DNA from 3 places in the Pantoea anthophila genome. Region 2 is predicted to be linked to each of the others. Evidence: predicted binding sites of a transcription regulator. Region 2 holds the regulator's gene; each other region holds the start of a gene.

Region 1 (4,103 bases), 1.8 Mb from region 2:
TACCTTCTGAACGCATCTTGCCAGCTTCTTTCGCACCCTGTTCACCCTTGCAGGCGATAAAGTCATCAAATGCGATGGTCTGCGCGCGGATAAAGCCTTTTTCGAAGTCGGTGTGAATTTTACCGGCAGCCTGAGGGGCAGTTGCGCCCACCGGGATAGTCCAGGCACGCACTTCTTTCACGCCTGCGGTGAAATAGGTCTGCAGGTTCAGCAGGGCGTAACCGGCGCGGATCACGCGGTTCAGGCCCGGCTCTTCCAGTCCCAGCTCCGCCATGAACTCGTCACGCTCTTCATCTTCCAGCTCGGCGATATCAGATTCCACTGCGGCACACACCGGTACCACCACTGAACCTTCCGCTGCTGCGATAGCGCGAACCTGATCCAGATAAGGGTTGTTCTCAAAACCGTCTTCATTAACGTTAGCAATGTACATGGTCGGTTTCAGGGTCAGGAAGCTCAGATAGCGAATCGCCGCTTTCTCATCGGCATCCAGATTCAGAGAGCGCAGCATGCCCGCTTCAGAAAGGTGCGGCAGGCATTTTTCCAGCGCAGCCAGCTCGGCTTTCGCATCTTTGTCGCCGCCTTTGGCTTTCTTCTGCACGCGCTGAATCGCACGCTCACAGGTATCAAGGTCAGAAAGTGCCAGCTCGGTGTTAATCACGTCGATATCTTCCGCCGGGTTAACTTTACCCGCGACGTGGATGATGTTGTCATTTTCAAAGCAGCGCACCACGTGACCGATCGCCTCGGTTTCACGGATGTTGGTCAGGAACTGGTTACCCAGGCCTTCACCCTTAGACGCGCCTTTCACCAGACCCGCGATATCGACGAATTCCATGGTAGTCGGCACCACGCGCTGCGGCTTAACAATCTCCGAGAGCTGGTCGAGACGCAGGTCAGGCATGGGCACCACGCCCGTGTTAGGCTCAATGGTGCAGAAGGGGAAGTTAGCCGCTTCGATACCCGCTTTGGTCAGCGCGTTAAACAGAGTGGATTTACCGACGTTCGGCAGGCCCACGATACCGCATTTGAATCCCATGGTTTGATACCCTTTATAACTGGATGGACAGTGCGCCCGATGGCGAGCTGTCGGAGAAGAATTGAAAAATTCCGCGCATTATACACGGAATCGCGACGATTCGGGCGTTTAAGCAGGTTTGAAGGCGTGCAGCCGGTTCATGGCTTTAATGCGATCCTCTTTCAGCCACAGCTCAGTGCAGCGCGCCGCCTCATCTATGGCTTCATCAATCAGCTTCTGCTCGCTGACGGGCGGTTTACCCAGCACAAATCCGGTCACCTTATTGCGATCGCCGGGATGGCCGATACCGATGCGCAGGCGGTGGAAATTGTTGTTGTTGCCCAGTTTGCTGATGATGTCTTTCAGACCGTTATGGCCGCCGTGGCCGCCACCCTGCTTAAATTTCGCGACGCCGGGCGGTAAATCGAGTTCATCATGCGCCACCAGAATCTCTTCAGGCGCGATGCGATAAAAGGTCGCCATCGCCGCCACCGCTTTACCGCTAAGGTTCATAAAGGTGGTCGGCACCAGCAGGCGGACATCCTCTCCGGCTATCGCCAGACGGGCGGTGTAGCCATAAAATTTGCCTTCCTCTTTCAGAGACTGATTGTGGCGTTCCGCCAGTAAATCCAGATACCAGGCACCTGCATTATGGCGCGTGGCGGCATATTCAGCGCCAGGGTTGGCCAGTCCCACAATCAGTTTAATGCTGCTCACAATGATTATCCTGCTGTTATCGCGAAAGGGCGTTAGTTTACTTCGCGACAGGCGAGATGACAAAGCAGAAGCAGTCAAATGGTTCATCAGCGTGATTAATCATTTTCTATCGGAATCAACAGTCTGCAATCAAGACCAGGCGAAGCTTTATGGTTGATGTGTGATCCAGCCCGCATCGCGGGGCTGAGCCATTACCTAAACTTATGACACTTAACATTGTGTGCGGTTATTGGCTCTTATGGATGGAGGTGCATTATGAAACATCATCACTGCCGTGTAGCGGGTAACACGCTAATGGTACTGGGGTTAGTTACCATGGTTCTGGGTGTCGGTTTCTCTATTATGAACCAGCTGCCCGCGCTCGATCTGCCTCAGTCTCTGGCGCAGGGCGCTATCTTCAGTATCTTTATTGGTGCGCTGCTCTGGCTGGTGGGCGCCCGGGTCAGTGGCCGGGAAAAGATAGAAGATCGTTATTACTGGGTGCGTCACTATGACCAGCGCTGCCGCCGGTCACACAACTCACACCACTAAAGAATGGCAGCAGGCAGCGGATGCTGCGCGGTGCGGTTTCGGCCGCTGGCCTTGGCGTGGTAGAGCGCCGCATCCGCCTGCACCAGTAACGCTTCAAAACCCTGCTGATGATGTGTGGCCGTAGCAAAGCCAATGCTGACCGAATAGGCAATCGCATTATGTTGTGATGCACAGACCGCCAGCCGGATTGTCTCACACCACGCTTCTGTCTCCTGTGCCGTCGCCGGAATGATGGCCGCAAACTCCTCTCCGCCCAGTCGCGCAAAACGTCCCCCCGCAGGAATCAGTGCGCTCACCACCTCGCAAAAGTGGATCAGAATCTGGTCGCCCTGCTGATGCCCGTAGCGATCGTTGATGCTTTTGAAATGGTCCAGGTCAAACAGGATGGCGCTGAAGGGCCGGTTCTGGCGATGGCATCGTGCCGCAATGTTCTCTGCTTCGCTGAACAGGGCGCGGCGGTTCCAGACGCGGGTCAGCGGGTCGTGCAGGGAAGCATGTTTCAGGGTCTGCTGCATCCGTTCATTCACCATCGCCAGAATGGTGAAGGTGAGGCCAATAACAAACAGAATCGACTCCAGGATAACGTAAACCGAGAAAGCCGACCCGCCAATCGCGCCAGGCAGACCACTGGCAACGGCATTGTCCAGAAACAGCCGGGCCAGATGAAACAGCAGATGGATCCAGAGCAGCAGCTGGGCCGGCCAGAAGGTGGCTTTCAGCGTGTCACGAGCCAGCCAGACCAGCTGGATCAGGGCGGCGGTATAGGCGACGCAGGCAAGACAGAGCACCACCACCCGTTTCGGCAGGCTGTCGTAAAATGCAGGGAAACAGCAGAGCAGCGCCCAGAGCAGGGCACCCAGCAGCCAGTGGCTGCCGATGGGTTTGCCACAGAAGCGGCGAAAGGCATTCAGCAACCCGCCATAGGCCAGCATCACCAGCACGTTCCCGACGGCCACCGGCAGAAAATGGAAGCCGCTGCTGCGCAGGCTGCTTAAAAAGACCGCCACCAGCGTCAGGACCAGCGACAGCAGGGTAAAGCCCAGCACGCGATCGTACTGCGATCCGACCCAGGCAAAAATCATGATCAGGCTTAAAAAGCCCAGCACATAGAGCTCGCAAATAAACAGGGTATAGATATCGAGAGTCATGATGGCCGGGTTCTGATGAGAAATGGGCAGCAAATTACCATTTAACGGCAGCGGGCAGAAGCGGGAAACGAGGCCATTGATGAAAAGAGTGCGTGGCGTTGCAAACCGGGGCGAACGGGAAAATTTATCGCGCCAATCTCAGAAAAAGAAGAGAGTTAAGCGGGCAGGAACAGGCATAAAAAAACCGGGCACAGGGCCCGGTTTCCGCGAAGATTAATGCTCGAACATCGCCGAGATGGACTCTTCGTTACTGATGCGGCGAATGGCTTCAGCCAGCATGCCTGAGAGGGTCAGTGTGCGCACGTTCGGCAGCGCCCTGATCTCTTCAGAGAGAGGGATGGTGTCACAGACAATCACCTGATCGAGCACCGATTTACGCAGGTTTTCAACCGCGTTGCCGGAGAAGATTGGGTGGGTTGCATAAGCAAACACGCGTTTGGCACCACGCTCTTTCAGCGCTTCAGCCGCTTTGCACAGCGTGCCGCCGGTGTCGATCATGTCGTCGACCAGCACGCAGTCGCGGCCAGCAACGTCACCAATAATGTGCATCACCTGAGAGACGTTCGCGCGCGGGCGACGTTTATCGATGATAGCCATATCGGTGTCGTTCAGCAGTTTAGCGATAGCACGGGCACGTACTACGCCACCAATATCGGGAGAAACAACAATCGGGTTTTCCAGTCCGATCT
Region 2 (4,103 bases):
GTGACCGTAAAGCCAATCATCGACCAGCCATAAAACTGACGGGTAAAGCGATAGCTGATGAAGGTAATCGCCAGCATCACCAGCAGGACGACAGGTTCCGGCACCGCCAGACGCAGTGTGGCCGCCGCGACCACCAGGCCGGCAAAGGTGCCGAGCGCACGGTGCTGGATACGGACGCGGGTGGCGCTGTAGCCGTTCTGGCTGACGAACATGATCGTCATCAGAATCCAGTAGGGCTTAGGGATGTTGAAGAAGAGCGCCAGCGCGCTGCCCAGCATCAGCATGACCGCAAAGCGACCGGCAGTGCGCAGCGCTGAGGAGCGAAATGAGAGGTAGCTGCGCAGTGCCGGGAGCAGCGGCAGACGGCGCTGGCGGTCAGCCATCAGATCGCGCTGGTAAAGCGGCTTCTGGGTGCGCAGCACCCGCGCAATGCGGTTGAAGTGATAAAGGCAGAAGTGGCCCACCGGATTGTCGGGATGCTGACGGGCGATCTTCTCCAGCGCGCCAAGCTGTTTATCCATCGCAAAACGATCGGCTAACTGGTGGTAGAGAATGGTATCGGCCAGCACCCGCAGCCGGGCTGAGATGGTTTTGGCGTTCCAGCGGATCACCGCTTCAGCATGGCTCTGCTCAACCAGTTTCTGCACCTCTTCCGGCCGGTGCAGGCTGACCGAGATGTGCTCCTGCAGATCCAGCGCCACCTGAAAGGCGCGCGTCAGCCGTTTATGGCTATTGTCGCGGCTCGCCGACAGCATATGCATCTGCTGATAACAGGTGTTGATCAAATCGACCACTTTCTGCTGGCGAGCCAGCAGCGGCGGCAGGGCCTTCTCCGGATCGGTCAGCTGCGTCAGCAGGGTATATTTGGCATCGCAGTAGTTCGCCAGCTCGCGGTAGATCAGGCTCAGGCTTTCGCGCATCGGCTGCTCTTTCCACAGCCAGAACCAGAACCAGTTAAACACGCCATACCAGAGGGTGCCGCCGATATAGAGCAGCGGCGGCACATAGATGGGCATGCGGCCCGTCAGGCTCAGGGTAAAAATAGCGGCGATGAGGGTGCCGGAGAGCAGGCGGCCATGCAGCGGGCTGATCTCCCCGGTGACGCCCAGCAACAGGGGCATCGCAAACAGGATCAGCGGCAGCGGAACCGCATGCAGGGTAAGCCACTGGATCAGGAAGCTGCCAAGCGCAAACAGGCTGCCGCCCACAATCAGACGTTTGAAGAAGCGTTTATGCGGGGTATCGAGACCGGCAATGTTGCAGCAGGCGGGGACTAACGAGAACAGCAGACCTTTTTGCAGGTCGCCAGCCAGCCAGCCCAGCGCGACCGGCAGGCAGAGCACCAGCGTTTGCCGCAGGGCATAGTTCACTTCAGGGTGATAAATAATTCGACGCCACATCGGCTCAGCACAAACAATAACGGCGTGATGCGAACATCACGCCGTGGATGACAGGAATTAGCGGGTGCCGTAAACGACGATGGTTTTGCCGTGTGCAGAGATCAGGTTCTGATCTTCCAGCATCTTCAGAATACGGCCCACGGTTTCGCGTGAACAACCTACAATCTGGCCAATTTCCTGACGGGTAATTTTAATTTGCATGCCGTCGGGATGCGTCATGGCATCTGGCTGTTTCGCCAGGTTAAGCAGCGTCTGTGCAATGCGTCCGGTCACGTCGAGGAAAGCGAGGTTACCCACTTTTTCTGACGTCACCTGCAGGCGACGCGCCATCTGCGACGAGAGTCGCATCAGGATGTCAGGGTTCACCTGAATCAGCTGGCGGAATTTCTTGTAGGAGATCTCCGCCACTTCGCACGCGCTTTTTGCACGTACCCAGGCGCTGCGCTCCTGACCTTCTTCAAACAGGCCAAGCTCGCCGATGAAATCCCCCTGATTGAGGTAGGAAAGAATCATCTCTTTGCCTTCTTCATCTTTAATCAGAACCGCGACGGAACCTTTCACGATGTAGTAAAGCGTTTCAGCTTTTTCACCTTGGTGAATCAGCGTACTTTTGGATGGATACTTGTGAATATGGCAATGGGACAGGAACCATTCGAGTGTAGGGTCTGTTTGCGGTTTGCCGAGAACCATTCGCTATTATCCTCTGTTGTAATCGTGCCCAAAATACAGGGGGCAGTTTTCCCTGTCAGGCGGTGAAAGCTTCAAGCGTTTCCTTTTCAGGAAATTATTCGGGCCGCATCAGGCGCAGTGCGCATCATTCTTCCCGGCTTCGCCATCGGGTGACGAAAAATATTTTCAGCTCTGTTTGTAGCACAGCTTTTGCCGACTGTCTTCTGTTGTCTCGCTTCAGCTAAGGGCGGATTTCTCTGGATTGCTGTTTATCAGGCGAAAGCGTACTCTGGCGACAAAACAGCGTATTCCGGAGCAAAAATCATGCAGGCAAGAGTGAAATGGGTAGAAGGGATGACATTCCTTGGTGAGTCATCCTCCGGCCATCAGATCCTTATGGATGGCAATTCAGGGGATAAAGCGCCCAGCCCAATGGAGATGGTGCTGATGGCGGCGGGCGGATGCAGCGCGATCGACGTGGTATCAATTCTGCAAAAAGGCCGCAACGATGTGGCTGATTGTGAAGTAAAACTGACCTCAGAACGTCGTGAAGAGGCGCCGCGAATCTTTACGCACATCAACCTGCATTTTATCGTGAGTGGCAAAGCACTCCAGGATAAAGCGGTCTCACGCGCGGTGGATCTTTCTGCTGAAAAATATTGTTCGGTGGTCATCATGCTGGGGAAAGGGGTGACGATGACGCACAGCTATGAGGTGGTTGAGCTGTAATAGCCGCAGGTTTTTTTAAAGTTGCTGGCTGTCCGGTGTGAGGCCGTGCCTGGATGGGGGAATTCACTTTGAGACTGTGCCTGCGCAGAAAACCGGGTCGGATCGATTTGTGGTGGTTCGCTGTCAGGCCGTGCCTGCGCAGGAAACCGGGTCAGATCGGAAAGTCGCTTGAGCCAATCCATGGCCGCTCGGCCCGCGCGATTACGCACCTCATCCCTGAGGTGCGCCCGTAGCCGGGCCAACACGTTGCGTTGTTCAAAAACGCTCCCGGCGTTTTATCCGGGCGGCGGGACGCTTTCCTCTTCTGACCCGGTTCCCTGCATGATGAGCTTTCGTGTTGCTGTCAGATTCTTTGTATGCAGGTTTTGTTTGTAGCGGCCTTACTGAAACCGGATGCGGCTACCGGACATGAAGCGAAGGGAGCATACGCCTGTAGCAAAGCATAGCGGGCCAGGAATGGCGGTTTTGCGTCTTTACGAAAGGCGTATTCTCCCTGAAGCTTACTCAGCAGTAAGCCTTTATCCGCAGAAAAACCGGTTTTACATTTTTGCAAAAGGCATCTGCTGTCTGAGGGTTTTTTGCTGACCTCTTACTCTATCCGTTTACCTTCCATCAGCCGCTTCACCAGCGGGCCCATGATCAGCTCCATCGCCAGACCCATTTTGCCGCCGGGCACCACCAGCGTATTGATGTGGGAGATAAACGACCCCTGCAGCATCGCCAGCAGATAGGGGAAGTCGATATCCTCCAGTCCCTGAAAGTGGATTACCACAAAGCTCTCATCCAGTGACGGGATAGCGCGGGCGGCAAACGGGTTCGAAGTATCCACGGTCGGGACGCGCTGAAAGTTAATATGGGTGCGGGAGAACTGAGGCGTAATGAAGTTGATGTAATCCTCCATCGACCGCACCACCGAATCCATCACTGCTTCGCGTGAGTGGCCGCGCTCGCTGGTATCCCGCACCAGCTTCTGAATCCATTCAAGGTTAACAATCGGCACCACGCCCACCAGCAGATCCACCTGTTCTGCGACGTTATGCTGCGCGGTAACCACGCCGCCATGCAGGCCTTCATAGAACAGAATATCGGTGTCCTGCGGCAGCGGCTGCCACGGCGTAAAGGTGCCAGGCACCTGATTCCACGGCACCGCCTCATCATAGGTGTGCAGATATTTACGCGACTGGCCCTGTCCGCTTTGACCATACTCTTTGAAACTCTGTTCCAGCAGGCCAAAGTCGTTGGCCTCCGGGCCGAAATAGCTGACGTGACGTCCTAAATCGCGCGCTTTACGAATCGCCATATCCA
Region 3 (4,103 bases), 860 kb from region 2:
CGTGCTGCCACGTACTCACGGTTCATCCCTGTTCACCCGTGGTGAGACGCAGGCGCTGGTAACAGCAACGCTGGGTACCACCCGCGATGCGCAGAACCTGGATGAGCTGATGGGCGAGCGCACTGACAGCTTCCTATTCCACTACAACTTCCCTCCGTACTCTGTCGGTGAAACCGGCATGGTCGGTTCGCCGAAGCGTCGTGAAATTGGTCACGGTCGTCTGGCGAAACGCGGTGTGTTAGCGGTTATGCCAAAGGCGGAAGATTTCCCTTACACCGTGCGTGTGGTGTCTGAAATCACCGAATCTAACGGCTCCTCTTCAATGGCCTCTGTCTGCGGTGCCTCACTGGCGCTGATGGACGCGGGTGTGCCAATCAAAGCCGCTGTTGCAGGTATTGCAATGGGTCTGGTGAAAGAAGATGAGAAGTTTGTGGTTCTGTCTGACATCCTGGGCGACGAAGATCACCTGGGCGACATGGACTTCAAAGTAGCCGGTAGCCGTGAAGGTATCACCGCGCTGCAGATGGACATCAAAATCGAAGGCATCACGCGTGAAATCATGCAGGAAGCGCTGAACCAGGCTAAGGGTGCGCGTCTGCACATCCTGGGCGTTATGGAACAGGCTATCAGCACGCCACGTACTGAGATTTCTGAATTCGCACCGCGCATTTACACCATCAAGATCAGCTCTGACAAGATCAAAGATGTGATTGGTAAAGGCGGCTCAGTGATCCGTGCACTGACCGAAGAGACCGGCACAACGATCGAAATCGAAGATGACGGCACTGTGAAAATCGCTGCGACCGATGGTCTGAAAGCGAAAGAAGCGATCCGTCGTATCGAAGAGATTACCGCAGAGATCGAAGTGGGCCGCATTTACAGTGGTAAAGTGACCCGTATCGTTGACTTCGGTGCCTTCGTCGCCATCGGCGGTGGTAAAGAAGGTCTGGTTCACATTTCGCAAATCGCCGATAAGCGCGTTGAGAAAGTGACTGACTATCTGCAGATGGGTCAGGAAGTGCCGGTGAAGGTGATGGAAGTCGATCGCCAGGGCCGCGTACGTCTGAGCATCAAAGAAGCGACAGAATCTAAGCCGCAGGCTGAAGAAGCTGCAGCGGTGACCACACCTGCCGCTGAATAAGTCGTTGCTGATTTGCCCCTCTTTGCCTGGCAGAGAGGGGCGTTTGTGTCATCGCGAGGGCGGGAATCCTTGTGCACAGCAGGCGGATGACAGGATGGTTATCCCAATGTTTGTATTCGGGAGTGGGAAATGAAGCCTTTTCTGCGCTGGTGTTTTGTTGCGACAGCTTTAACGCTGGCAGGATGCAGCAACTCCAATTGGCGTAAGAACGAAGTTCTTGCAGTGCCGTTACAGCCCACACTGCAGCAGGAAGTGATACTGGCGCGCATGGAACAAATACTTGCCAGTCGCGCTCTCACCGATGATGAACGCGCACAGCTGTTATATGAGCGCGGAGTGTTGTATGATAGTTTAGGTCTGCGGGCATTAGCGCGGAACGATTTTTCGCAAGCGCTGTCTATAAGACCAGATATGCCTGAAGTGTTTAACTACTTAGGCATATATTTAACGCAGGCGGGCAACTTTGATGCCGCCTATGAAGCGTTCGATTCTGTACTTGAGCTTGATCCAACTTACAACTATGCGCATTTAAACCGTGGTATCGCCCTCTATTACGGCGGTCGATACAAGTTAGCGCAAGATGATCTGCTGGCGTTTTATCAAGACGATCCTAACGATCCTTTCCGCAGTCTGTGGCTCTATCTGGCTGAACGCGAGATGGATGCCGATAAGGCAAAAGTCGCGCTTCAACAGCGTCATGACAAAGCGGTCAGAGACCAATGGGGATGGAATATTGTCGAGTTCTACCTTGGAGATATCAACGAGAAAACGTTGATGGAAAGTCTCAAGGCGGACGCAACGGATAACACCTCGCTCGCTGAACATCTCAGTGAAACCAACTTCTATTTAGGTAAGTACTACCTAAGTCTGGGGGAGAAGGACGACGCGAAAGCGTTGTTCAAACTGGCGGTGGCCAACAACGTCAATAACTTTGTTGAACACCGATACGCATTGTTGGAACTGGCGCAACTCGGCCAGGCACAAGACGATTTATCAGAATCTGACCAGCAATAGCTGACGAACTAAATTTGCCCGTAACACCTGTAAAGTCATCATCTTCAGGGATGAGGGCTTTTCTGTTCGTCAAAACTTCTAATTTGAGCCGGTTCACACTTTTTGATGAAAATGACTGAAAGTTTTCACGACGAGTTATGTAGACTGGCCGCCGCAATCTAAGAGGCACGTGTACTACATGACTGATATTCAAACCACTTTTGCTGACCTTGGCCTGAACGCCGACATCCTTGAATCACTGAATGGCATGGGCTACGTAAAGCCTTCCCCAATCCAGGCTGAGTGTATTCCTCACCTGCTGGCGGGCCGTGACGTGTTAGGTATGGCGCAGACCGGGAGTGGTAAAACTGCGGCGTTCTCTCTGCCGCTGTTAAACAACATTGACCCTTCTGTAAAAGCACCTCAGATCCTGGTGCTGGCACCGACCCGCGAGCTGGCGGTTCAGGTTGCTGAAGCTGTCACCGAATTCTCTAAACACATGCGTGGCCTGAACGTGGTTGCCCTGTACGGCGGCCAGCGTTATGACGTGCAGCTGCGTGCACTGCGTCAGGGACCACAGGTTGTTGTGGGTACGCCTGGCCGTCTGCTGGACCACCTGAAACGCGGCACGTTAGACCTTTCTAACCTGCGCGGCCTGGTGCTGGACGAAGCGGACGAAATGCTGCGTATGGGCTTCATCGAAGACGTTGAAACCATCATGGCGCAGATCCCGGAAGGTCATCAGACCGCTCTGTTCTCTGCCACCATGCCAGAAGCGATTCGTCGCATCACGAAACGCTTCATGAAAGATCCACAGGAAGTGCGTATTCAGTCAAGCCTGACCACGCGTCCTGACATCAGCCAGAGCTACTGGACCGCTTACGGTCGTAAAACTGACGCACTGGTTCGCTTCCTGGAAGCGGAAGATTTTGATGCGGCGATTATCTTCGTACGTACCAAAAACGCGACCCTGGAAGTTGCAGAAGCGCTGGAGCGCAGTGGCTACAACAGCGCCGCGCTGAACGGTGACATGAACCAGGCACTGCGTGAGCAGACGCTGGAGCGCCTGAAAGATGGTCGTCTCGACATCCTGATTGCGACTGACGTTGCGGCCCGTGGCCTGGACGTTGAGCGTATCAGCCTGGTTGTTAACTACGACATCCCGATGGATGCAGAATCTTACGTTCACCGTATCGGCCGTACCGGTCGTGCCGGTCGTGCTGGCCGCGCGCTGCTGTTCGTCGAGAACCGCGAGCGTCGTCTGCTGCGCAACATCGAACGTACAATGAAGCTGACTATTCCGGAAGTTGAACTGCCAAACGCAGAACTGCTGGGTCAGCGTCGTCTGGCGAAGTTTGCCGCGAAAGTTCAGCAGCAGCTGGAAAGCAGCGATCTGGATCAGTACCGTGCTCTGCTGACTAAGATGCAGCCAGAAGACGAACTGGATCTGGAAACGCTGGCCGCGGCACTGCTGAAGATGGCACAGGGCGAACGTCCTCTGATTCTGCCACCGGAAGCGCCACGTCCGCCACGTCGTGAATACCGCGATCGTGACGATCGTGATGGCCGTCGTGACAGCCGCGAAGCGCGTGGTCCACGTGACAGCCGCGATGGCGACCGTCCACGTCGCGAACGTCGTGACGTTGGCGAGATGCAGCTCTACCGCATCGAAGTGGGTCGCGATGATGGTGTTGAAGTTCGTCACATCGTTGGCGCGATCGCTAACGAAGGCGACATCAGCAGCCGTTACATCGGTAACATCAAGCTGTTCGGTAACCACTCGACTATCGAGCTGCCGAAAGGCATGCCAGGCGATGTGCTGCAGCACTTCACCCGTACACGTATTCTGAACAAGCCGATGAATATGCAGTTACTGGGTGATGCTCAGCCAAACGAAGGTCGTGGTGACCGTCGTCCGGCCGGTGGCGATCGTCGCAATGGCCCAGGCGCTGGCAACCGTGAAGGTGGC

Evidence for each region. The regulator CRP, encoded in region 2, controls carbon source genes, mostly activating them, when cyclic AMP is high. The targets are predictions, from matches to a motif close to ATGTGANNNNNNTCACAT.
Region 1: the regulator CRP is predicted to act here: its motif matches at 1,894-1,911, upstream of pth (aminoacyl-tRNA hydrolase).
Region 3: the regulator CRP is predicted to act here: its motif matches at 2,237-2,254, upstream of yrbN (protein YrbN).

What each region holds. Positions count from the first base shown of each region.
Region 1 is NZ_CP110473.1:2,272,320-2,276,422, reverse strand. It holds gene ychF (redox-regulated ATPase YchF) at 1-1,039, opposite strand, end outside; gene pth (aminoacyl-tRNA hydrolase) at 1,148-1,735, opposite strand; gene ychH (stress-induced protein YchH) at 1,991-2,266, shown strand; gene OJ965_RS13115 (GGDEF domain-containing protein) at 2,263-3,414, opposite strand; gene prs (ribose-phosphate diphosphokinase) at 3,628-4,103, opposite strand, start outside.
Region 2 is NZ_CP110473.1:426,059-430,161, forward strand. It holds gene OJ965_RS04505 (YccS/YhfK family putative transporter) at 1-1,400, opposite strand, end outside; gene crp (cAMP-activated global transcriptional regulator CRP) at 1,458-2,090, opposite strand; gene OJ965_RS04515 (OsmC family protein) at 2,394-2,798, shown strand; gene OJ965_RS04520 (phosphoribulokinase) at 3,388-4,103, opposite strand, start outside.
Region 3 is NZ_CP110473.1:3,472,005-3,476,107, reverse strand. It holds gene pnp (polyribonucleotide nucleotidyltransferase) at 1-1,141, shown strand, start outside; gene nlpI (lipoprotein NlpI) at 1,271-2,155, shown strand; gene yrbN (protein YrbN) at 2,261-2,317, shown strand; gene OJ965_RS18720 (DEAD/DEAH family ATP-dependent RNA helicase) at 2,334-4,103, shown strand, end outside.